Regions from separate parts of the Aminobacter sp. MET-1 genome, predicted to be linked through region 1. Evidence: riboswitches for the same ligand, from Rfam matches in the RefSeq annotation. Region 1 holds a riboswitch; the other holds the start of a gene.
What was found. Region 1 has a riboswitch for thiamine pyrophosphate ahead of thiC (phosphomethylpyrimidine synthase ThiC). Riboswitches for the same ligand answer to the same signal wherever they lie in the genome.

Region 2: linked by a shared signal. The riboswitch ahead of thiB (thiamine ABC transporter substrate binding subunit) and the one ahead of thiC (phosphomethylpyrimidine synthase ThiC) in region 1 are both predicted to bind thiamine pyrophosphate.

Annotation. Positions count from the first base shown of each region.
Region 1 is NZ_JAMSHL010000001.1:360,029-363,900, forward strand. Features, by position in the region: gene thiC (phosphomethylpyrimidine synthase ThiC) at 1-1,286, opposite strand, end outside; TPP riboswitch at 1,394-1,510, opposite strand; gene NDO48_RS01825 (3-methyl-2-oxobutanoate dehydrogenase (2-methylpropanoyl-transferring) subunit alpha) at 1,699-2,934, shown strand; gene NDO48_RS01830 (alpha-ketoacid dehydrogenase subunit beta) at 2,938-3,872, shown strand, end outside.
Region 2 is NZ_JAMSHL010000001.1:103,973-107,844, forward strand. Features, by position in the region: gene thiP (thiamine/thiamine pyrophosphate ABC transporter permease) at 1-1,186, opposite strand, end outside; gene thiB (thiamine ABC transporter substrate binding subunit) at 1,436-2,440, opposite strand; TPP riboswitch at 2,485-2,606, opposite strand; gene NDO48_RS00500 (thiamine diphosphokinase) at 2,704-3,348, shown strand; gene NDO48_RS00505 (ABC-F family ATP-binding cassette domain-containing protein) at 3,351-3,872, shown strand, end outside.

The DNA of each region.
Region 1 (3,872 bases):
TCGCCGCACACCGCCAACTGCTTGTCCATGTTCTCCTTGATCTTGTGCATCGGCACGTGGCCAGGGCCCTCGATCATCACCTGGCAGTCCTTGGCCCAGGCGATCTTGGTGAGCTCGCCCAGCGTCTCCAGTTCGGCGAACTGGGCGGCGTCATTGGCGTCCGCGATCGAGCCGGGGCGCAGGCCGTCACCGAGCGAGAAGGCGACGTCATAGGTCCGGCAGATGTCGCAGATTTCCTCGAAATGCTCGTAGAGGAAGCTCTCCTTGTGATGATGCAGGCACCACTTCGCCATGATCGAGCCGCCGCGCGAGACGATGCCGGTGACGCGGTCGACGGTCAGGTGGATGTAGGCGAGCCGCACGCCGGCATGGATGGTGAAGTAGTCGACGCCCTGTTCTGCCTGCTCGATGAGCGTGTCGCGGAACACCTCCCAGGTCAGGTTTTCGGCAATGCCGCCGACTTTTTCGAGCGCCTGGTAGAGTGGCACCGTGCCGATTGGCACCGGCGAATTGCGGATGATCCAGTCGCGGATGTTGTGGATATTGCGCCCCGTCGACAGGTCCATCACCGTGTCGCCGCCCCAGCGTGTCGCCCACACCATCTTCTCGACCTCCTCTGCCATCGACGAGGTGACGGCGGAATTGCCGATGTTGGCGTTGATCTTCACCAGGAAATTGCGACCGATGATCATCGGCTCGCTCTCGGGGTGGTTGATGTTGGAGGGGATGATGGCGCGGCCGCGGGCGACCTCGTCGCGAACGAATTCGGGCGTGACGAAATCGGGAATGGCTGCACCGAAGCTCTCGCCGTCACGCTGGAGTTTCGCCTTGATCTGCTCGCGGCCGAGGTTTTCGCGGATGGCGACGAACTCCATCTCGGGTGTGACGATGCCGGCGCGGGCATAAGCGAGCTGGGTGACGGCACGGCCGCCGGTGGCTCGCAGCGGCGCGTTGCGGACGGGGAATTCCGGCGTCAGTCGGTCGGCCGAGACAAAGCCGTTGTCCTCGTCCTTGACCTTGCGGCCATCGTAACGCTCGACGTCTCCACGGGAGACGATCCAGTCCTCGCGCAGGCGGGGCAGGCCGCGCTCGATGTCGGTCTTCACCGACGCATCGGTGTAGGGCCCGGATGAATCATAGACGGTGACAGGAGGCTCGCCGGCGCTCGGATGCACCGAAATCTCGCGCATCGGCACGCGGATGCCGGGGTGGATCAGGCCTTGCTTGTGGACTTTCCGCGAGGCGGGAAGTTCGCCTGTCGTGACTGTCGGGGTGTGGGCATTCATGAGTGAGTCTCCGTTACGATGGAGACCCAGTTCGTGCGAGGAGGAGGAGTTGAGGTTTGCCTGGGGGACTTCGGGCGTATGCCCGAATGCCAAACCGGATTGACCGGCCGCTGCGCCTCGCACCGTCCCTACGCCAGTGTGAACTGGATCAGGTTCAACGGGTCACTGCGCTGCGCGAGCCAGCAGTATCTCAGCCCCTTGTCGGGACCCCCCTGGTGAACCCTAAGCATGGGCGCGGAATGGGCGTGCTGTCAACGGCCTTTCGCAGACGGCGAGAGAATGCCAAAGTCCCGACGTCGGGACCCCATTGCAGTTCCCGTCGCGATCGGATAATAGGTCAGCGTTACTGACATAAATTGTCTGCCGCGCAGGGAGGACCGTTTGGCCTGCGCGCGAGACAGGAGGAGCATCCGTGACGGACAATCCCGCGCCGCTCAAGTTCCATGTGCCCGAGCCCGAAGTGCGCCCGGGCGGCACGCCCGACTTCTCCAACGTGCCGATCCCCAAGGCCGGTTCGGTCGACAGGCCGCCTGTCGACGTCGATCCCCGGACGATCCGCGACCTCGCCTATTCGATCATTCGCGTGCTCAACCGCGAGGGCGATGCCGTTGGCCCCTGGGCCGGCACGCTGACCGACGAGGAGCAACTCGAGGGCCTGCGCCACATGATGACGCTGCGCACCTTCGACGCGCGCATGCAGATGGCCCAGCGCCAGGGCAAGACCTCGTTCTACATGCAGCATATGGGCGAGGAGGCGGTCAGCTGCGCCTTCCGCAAGGCGCTCATCCAGGGCGACATGAATTTCCCGACCTATCGCCAGGCCGGCCTGCTGATCGCGGGTGGCTATCCGATGGTCGAGATGATGAACCAGATCTATTCCAACGAGAAAGATCCGCTGAAGGGCCGCCAGTTGCCGATCATGTATTCGGCAAAGGATCACGGCTTCTTCTCGATCTCGGGCAATTTGACGACCCAATACATCCAGGCCGTCGGCTGGGCGATGGCGTCCGCCATCAAGGGCGACACCAAGATCGCGGTCGGCTGGGTCGGCGACGGTGCCACCGCCGAGAGCGATTTCCATGCCGCCCTCGTCTTCGCCTCGACCTACCGGGCGCCCGTGGTGCTCAACGTCGTCAACAACCAGTGGGCGATCTCAACATTCCAGGGCATCGCCCGCGGCGGCTCCGGCACCTTCGCCGCCCGCGGCCTCGGCTTCGGCATTCCGGCGCTGCGCGTCGACGGCAACGACTATCTCGCCGTTCATGCGGTGGCGAAATGGGCGACCGAGCGTGCCCGCAGCAATCTCGGGCCGACGCTGGTCGAATACGTCACCTACCGTGTCGGCGCGCATTCGACATCGGACGATCCGTCCGCCTATCGGCCGAAGACCGAGTCGGACGCATGGCCGCTGGGCGACCCGGTGATCAGGCTCAAGAACCATCTCATTCGCCGCGGCCTGTGGTCGGACGAGCGCCACAAGCAGACCGAGGCGGAAATCCTCGAGGCGGTGATTTCGGCGCAGAAGGAAGCCGAGAGCCACGGCACGCTGCATGCCGGCGGCAAGCCGTCGACGCGCGACATGTTCGAGGGCGTCTATGCCGAGATGCCGCCGCATCTCCGTCGCCAGCGCCAGAAGGCGGGAGTGTAGCCCATGCCGCGCATGACAATGATCGAGGCTATCCGCAGCGCCATGGATGTCGCCATGGGCCGTGACGACAACGTCGTGGTGTTCGGTGAGGACGTCGGCTATTTCGGCGGCGTCTTCCGCTGCACCCAGGGGCTCCAGCAGAAATACGGCCGCTCGCGCTGCTTCGACGCGCCGATCAGCGAGCTGGGCATCGTCGGTGCCGCCATAGGCATGGCCGCCTACGGCCTCAGGCCCTGCATCGAAGTGCAGTTCGCCGACTATGTCTATCCAGCATATGACCAGATCGTTTCGGAAGCGGCACGGTTGCGTTATCGCTCGAACGGCGAGTTCACCTGTCCGATCGTCATCCGCATGCCCACGGGCGGCGGCATCTTCGGCGGCCAGACCCACAGCCAGAGCCCCGAGGCCCTGTTTACCCATGTTTCCGGTCTCAAGGTGGTGGTTCCGTCCAATCCGATCGATGCCAAGGGCCTGCTGATCGCCTCGATCGAAGACCCGGATCCGGTGATCTTTCTGGAGCCGAAACGATTGTACAACGGCCCCTTCGACGGCCATCACGACAGGCCCGTGACGGCCTGGTCGAAGCATGAGCTGGGCGAGGTGCCGGAGGGGCATTTCACCGTGCCGCTCGGCAAGGCGGAAATCCGCCGGCCGGGTTCGGCGGTCACCGTTCTCGCCTATGGCACCATGGTCTATGTCGCCCAGGCCGCAGCCGAGGAGACCGGCATCGACGCCGAGGTCATCGACCTCAGGACGCTGTTGCCGCTCGATCTTGAAACCATCGTCGCCTCGGTCAAGAAGACCCGCCGCTGCGTGGTGGTGCATGAAGCGACGCTGACCTCCGGCTTCGGCGCCGAGCTCGCAGCCCTTGTGCAGGAGCACTGCTTCTACCACCTCGAAGCGCCCGTTGCCCGCGTCACCGGCTGGGACACGCCCTA
Region 2 (3,872 bases), 260 kb from region 1:
CGAACCAGCCTGCGCCGACAACGACAGGCGGCACCACCAGCACGAAGCCGGCGCCGGTGTCGGTCAGCCGCTCGAGCAGCGATCCCTTGCCGTCGGATCTGGAGGTGGCGAGAACCCGCCGGGCCATGACGAGCGATAGCGAAAGAGCGCAGGCCAGCGTTGCCGAGATCGAGGCGAAGACAAGGCTGGTCAGCGTGGCGCGATGAACCGACGCTTCGGTGGCAAGGCGGGCGAGGTCGGCTTCGAGACCCGACACCACTGTTGCTGCCATCGGCCCGCCAACGAAGACGAGGGCGGCCACTATCACCACGATGTTCAGGACCTTTTCGCCTGGCCCGGCCTCGATGTAGCTGCGCCGCGCCACCGACAGATTGGCGTCGCCAGTGGTGTTGGCGCCGAGCCGCATCAGGGTGAGCACGATCCCCGCGGTCAAGCCGATCTGAAGCAGCGTCAGGGCGACAGCCCGCGCAGGGTCGAAGTCGAAGCGCAGAGCCTGGTAGATAGCCACCTCCAGCGTGGTTGCCGCCGGTCCGCCGCCGAGCGTCAGCACAATGGTGAAGGAGGTGACGCAGAGCATGAACACCAGCCCGGCAACGCCGGGGAGGGCCGCACGTACCGCCGGCCATTCGATCAGTCGGAAGCTGGCGCGCGCCCCCATGCCAAGCTGGCTCGCCAACCGCCACTGGTCTGATGGCACGGTCTGCAGCGCCTCCAGCAAAAGCCGCGTCGCCAGTGGCATGTTGAAGAACACATGCGCGACCAGGATGCCGGACAGACCATAGACGCCCGGCCATGTGCCTCCGCTCAGTGCGCTCAATGGAGCGGCGAAGTAACCGGCACGGCCGTAAAGCGTGAGAATGCCGAGTGCGGCGACGATCGCCGGGAGTGCCAGCGGCACGGCAAACAGGCGCAGGATCAGCCCACGGCCGGGAAAAGCGGGATGGCGGGCAAGCGCGCGGGCGACGAGGATTGCCGGGGCCACCGACAGCAGCATCGACAGCAGCGCCTGCCAGATGGTGAAACGCGCGACGCGAAAAAGGTAGCTGTCGAAGGCGGCATAGGCGCCTTCGGGATTGCGCCAGGCCTCGATGCCGAGCCCGACGAATGCGCCACCGATCAGCATGCCGATGGCCACCAGCGCAAGGATGCCGGCTATGATGCGAGAGTCGGTGGGGGGAATGCGCATGCCGGGCTAGACGCGTTTGGAGCGTGCATGACGCAGAGCGGCTACGCTGTACTCTACGTTGCCCCCCTCTGTCCTGCCGGACATCTCCTCCACAAGGGGGGAGATCAGTTGCCTCACCGTTGCCGCTTCTTCTGTCACCGTCGTGATTGGCAAAGGCCGCGCAACTGCCAATCTCCCCCCTTGTGGGGGAGATGTCCGGCAGGACAGAGGGGGGCAACGTAGGGTGGTCACGTTCGAGCCTTTCGGGCCTTATTTGCTCATCACGCCGAGCCACTCGTCGACCCAGGCCTTGCGATTGGCAGCCACTTCATCGGCGCTGAAGATCAGTGTCTTTGCCGGCTTCACCAGCTTGTCGAAAGCGGGGTTGAGCGGCTTGTCGGTCTTGCCGGCGGGCAGCATCCAGTTGGTCTCGGGGACCGCGTCCTGGAAGCCGGGGCCGGTCATGAAGGCCATGAACTTTTCGGCCAGCGGGTTCTTGGCGCCCGTTGTGGTGATGCCGGCCACCTCGATCTGCAGGTAATGGCCTTCCTCGAAGGATGCGGCCTGGTAACGCTCGGTGTTCTCGGCGACCATGTGGTAGGCCGGCGAAGTGGTGTAGGACAGAACCATCGGCGCTTCGCCCTTGGTGAACAGGCCATAGGCCTCGCTCCAGCCCGGCGTCACCGTCAGCACGCGGCCCTTGAGCTTGGTCCAGGCTTCCGGCGCTTTGTCGCCATAGACCGACTTGACCCAGAGCAGAAGGCCGAGACCTGGTGTCGAGGTGCGCGGGTCCTGGATGGCGATCTTTTCTTCCGGATTGCCCTCGACAAGTTCCTTCAGGCTCTTGGGCGGGTTCTTCAGCTTTTCGGTGTCATAGACGACGGCGAAGTAGCCGTAGTCGTAGGGCACGAAGGTGTCGTCCTTCCAGTCGCCCGGAACCTTGACGTCGGCGCCGGCAGCACCGTGTGGTGTAAACAGGCCGGTGGCCTTCGCTTCGGTCGTCAGGTTGGTGTCGAGGCCAAGCACGATGTCGGCCTTGGTCGAGGCGCCTTCGAGCTTGACGCGGTTGAGAAGGGCGACGCCGTCGGCGACCGAGACGAAATCGACCGTGCAGGCGCATTCGGCTTCGAAGGCCTTTTTCACCTGCGGGCCGGGGCCCCATTCAGAGGTGAAGCTCTCATAGGTGTAGATGGTGAGTTTTCCCTCGGCCGAGGCCGGGAAGGCTGCAGCGGCCATCGCCAGGGCGGAAGTCAGGGATAGGATCAGCGAGCGCATCAGCGCCTCCTTCATTGGTGTTGAAAGGGAATTTGAAGCGCCGGGCGTCCGAAGCATCTAATCCCTCCGCCGGTACAAACCGGATCAGGTTCAGCGGGTTGGCCGGAACTCTCCATGCCTCTCAGCCGGCCCCGCTTGCGCGTGACAGGCACCCCGTTAGAGCGATCCAAGGAATAGAGCCGGCGAAGGGGCGGTGCAAGCCCAAGTTTCAGCGCTGCTCGCCGGCCTTCCGTTTCGGCCGCCGGGCTGGTAATGGCCTCGGCATGAGCCGGTTCACCATCCTTCTCGGCGGCGAGCTACTGCGGACGCCGCGCCTCGACCGCCAGGTCGCGGGCAGCCGCGTCATCGCGGCCGATTCCGGCATCCGCCACGCGGCGACGTTGGGCCTGATGCCGGAGCTCTGGCTCGGCGATTTCGACTCGGCCCCGGCTGAGCTCGATCCTGCTTTCGCCGCAGTGCCGCGCGAGGTGTTTCCCGCCGAAAAGAACAAGACCGACGGCGAGTTGGCAATTTCGGCCGCGCTGGAGCGTGGAGCGACATCGCTCGTGCTCGTCGGTGCCTTCGGTGGCGCCCGGTCCGACCATGCCTTTCTCCATTTCGCGCTGGCGCTTCGTCTCGCCGAAGGCGGCACCGAAGTCGTGCTGAGCAGCGGCCATCAGGAAGGCGTGCCGCTTCTTCCCGGTACGGCAAGCTTCGATTACGACGACGGCACGATGTTTTCGGTGCTCGCCTTCTCGGCGTTGACCGGCCTTACCGAGGAAGGCGCCAAGTGGTTGCTCGACAGCGTCGAGGTACCGTTCGGTTCGTCGCTCACCCTCTCCAACGAAGTCCAGGGCACCCTCAGGATTTCGCTCGGCAGCGGCCGCGCCCTGCTTGTCGCTCACCCCTATCCCGCTCCGGAATTCTGATCATGGCGCCACCGCTTCTCAATCTCGACGCCATCCGGCTGACCTTTGGCGGCGTGCCGCTGCTCGACGGCGCGGCACTTTCCGCATCATCAGGCGACAAGATCGCGCTCGTCGGCCGCAACGGCTCGGGCAAGTCGACGCTGCTCAAGATTGCCGCCGGCATGGTCGAGCCGACCGATGGCGAGGTGTTTCGCCAGCCTTCGGCGACGATCCGCTACCTGCCGCAAGCCCCTGACATGGACGGCTTCGCCAGTGTGCGGGCCTATGTCGAGGCTGGACTCGGACCGGCCGACGACAGTCACCGCGCCACCTACCTGCTCGACCATCTCGGCCTGACGGGCGAGGAGCGCCCGGGTGATCTCTCCGGTGGCGAGGCCCGCCGCGCGGCACTTGCCCGCGTCATGGCGCCCGAGCCCGATATCCTGCTGCTCGACGAGCCGACCAACCATCTCGATCTCTCCGTCATCGAGTGGCTGGAAGAAGAGCTCATCCGTACCTCGTCGGCGCTGATCCTGATCTCGCAC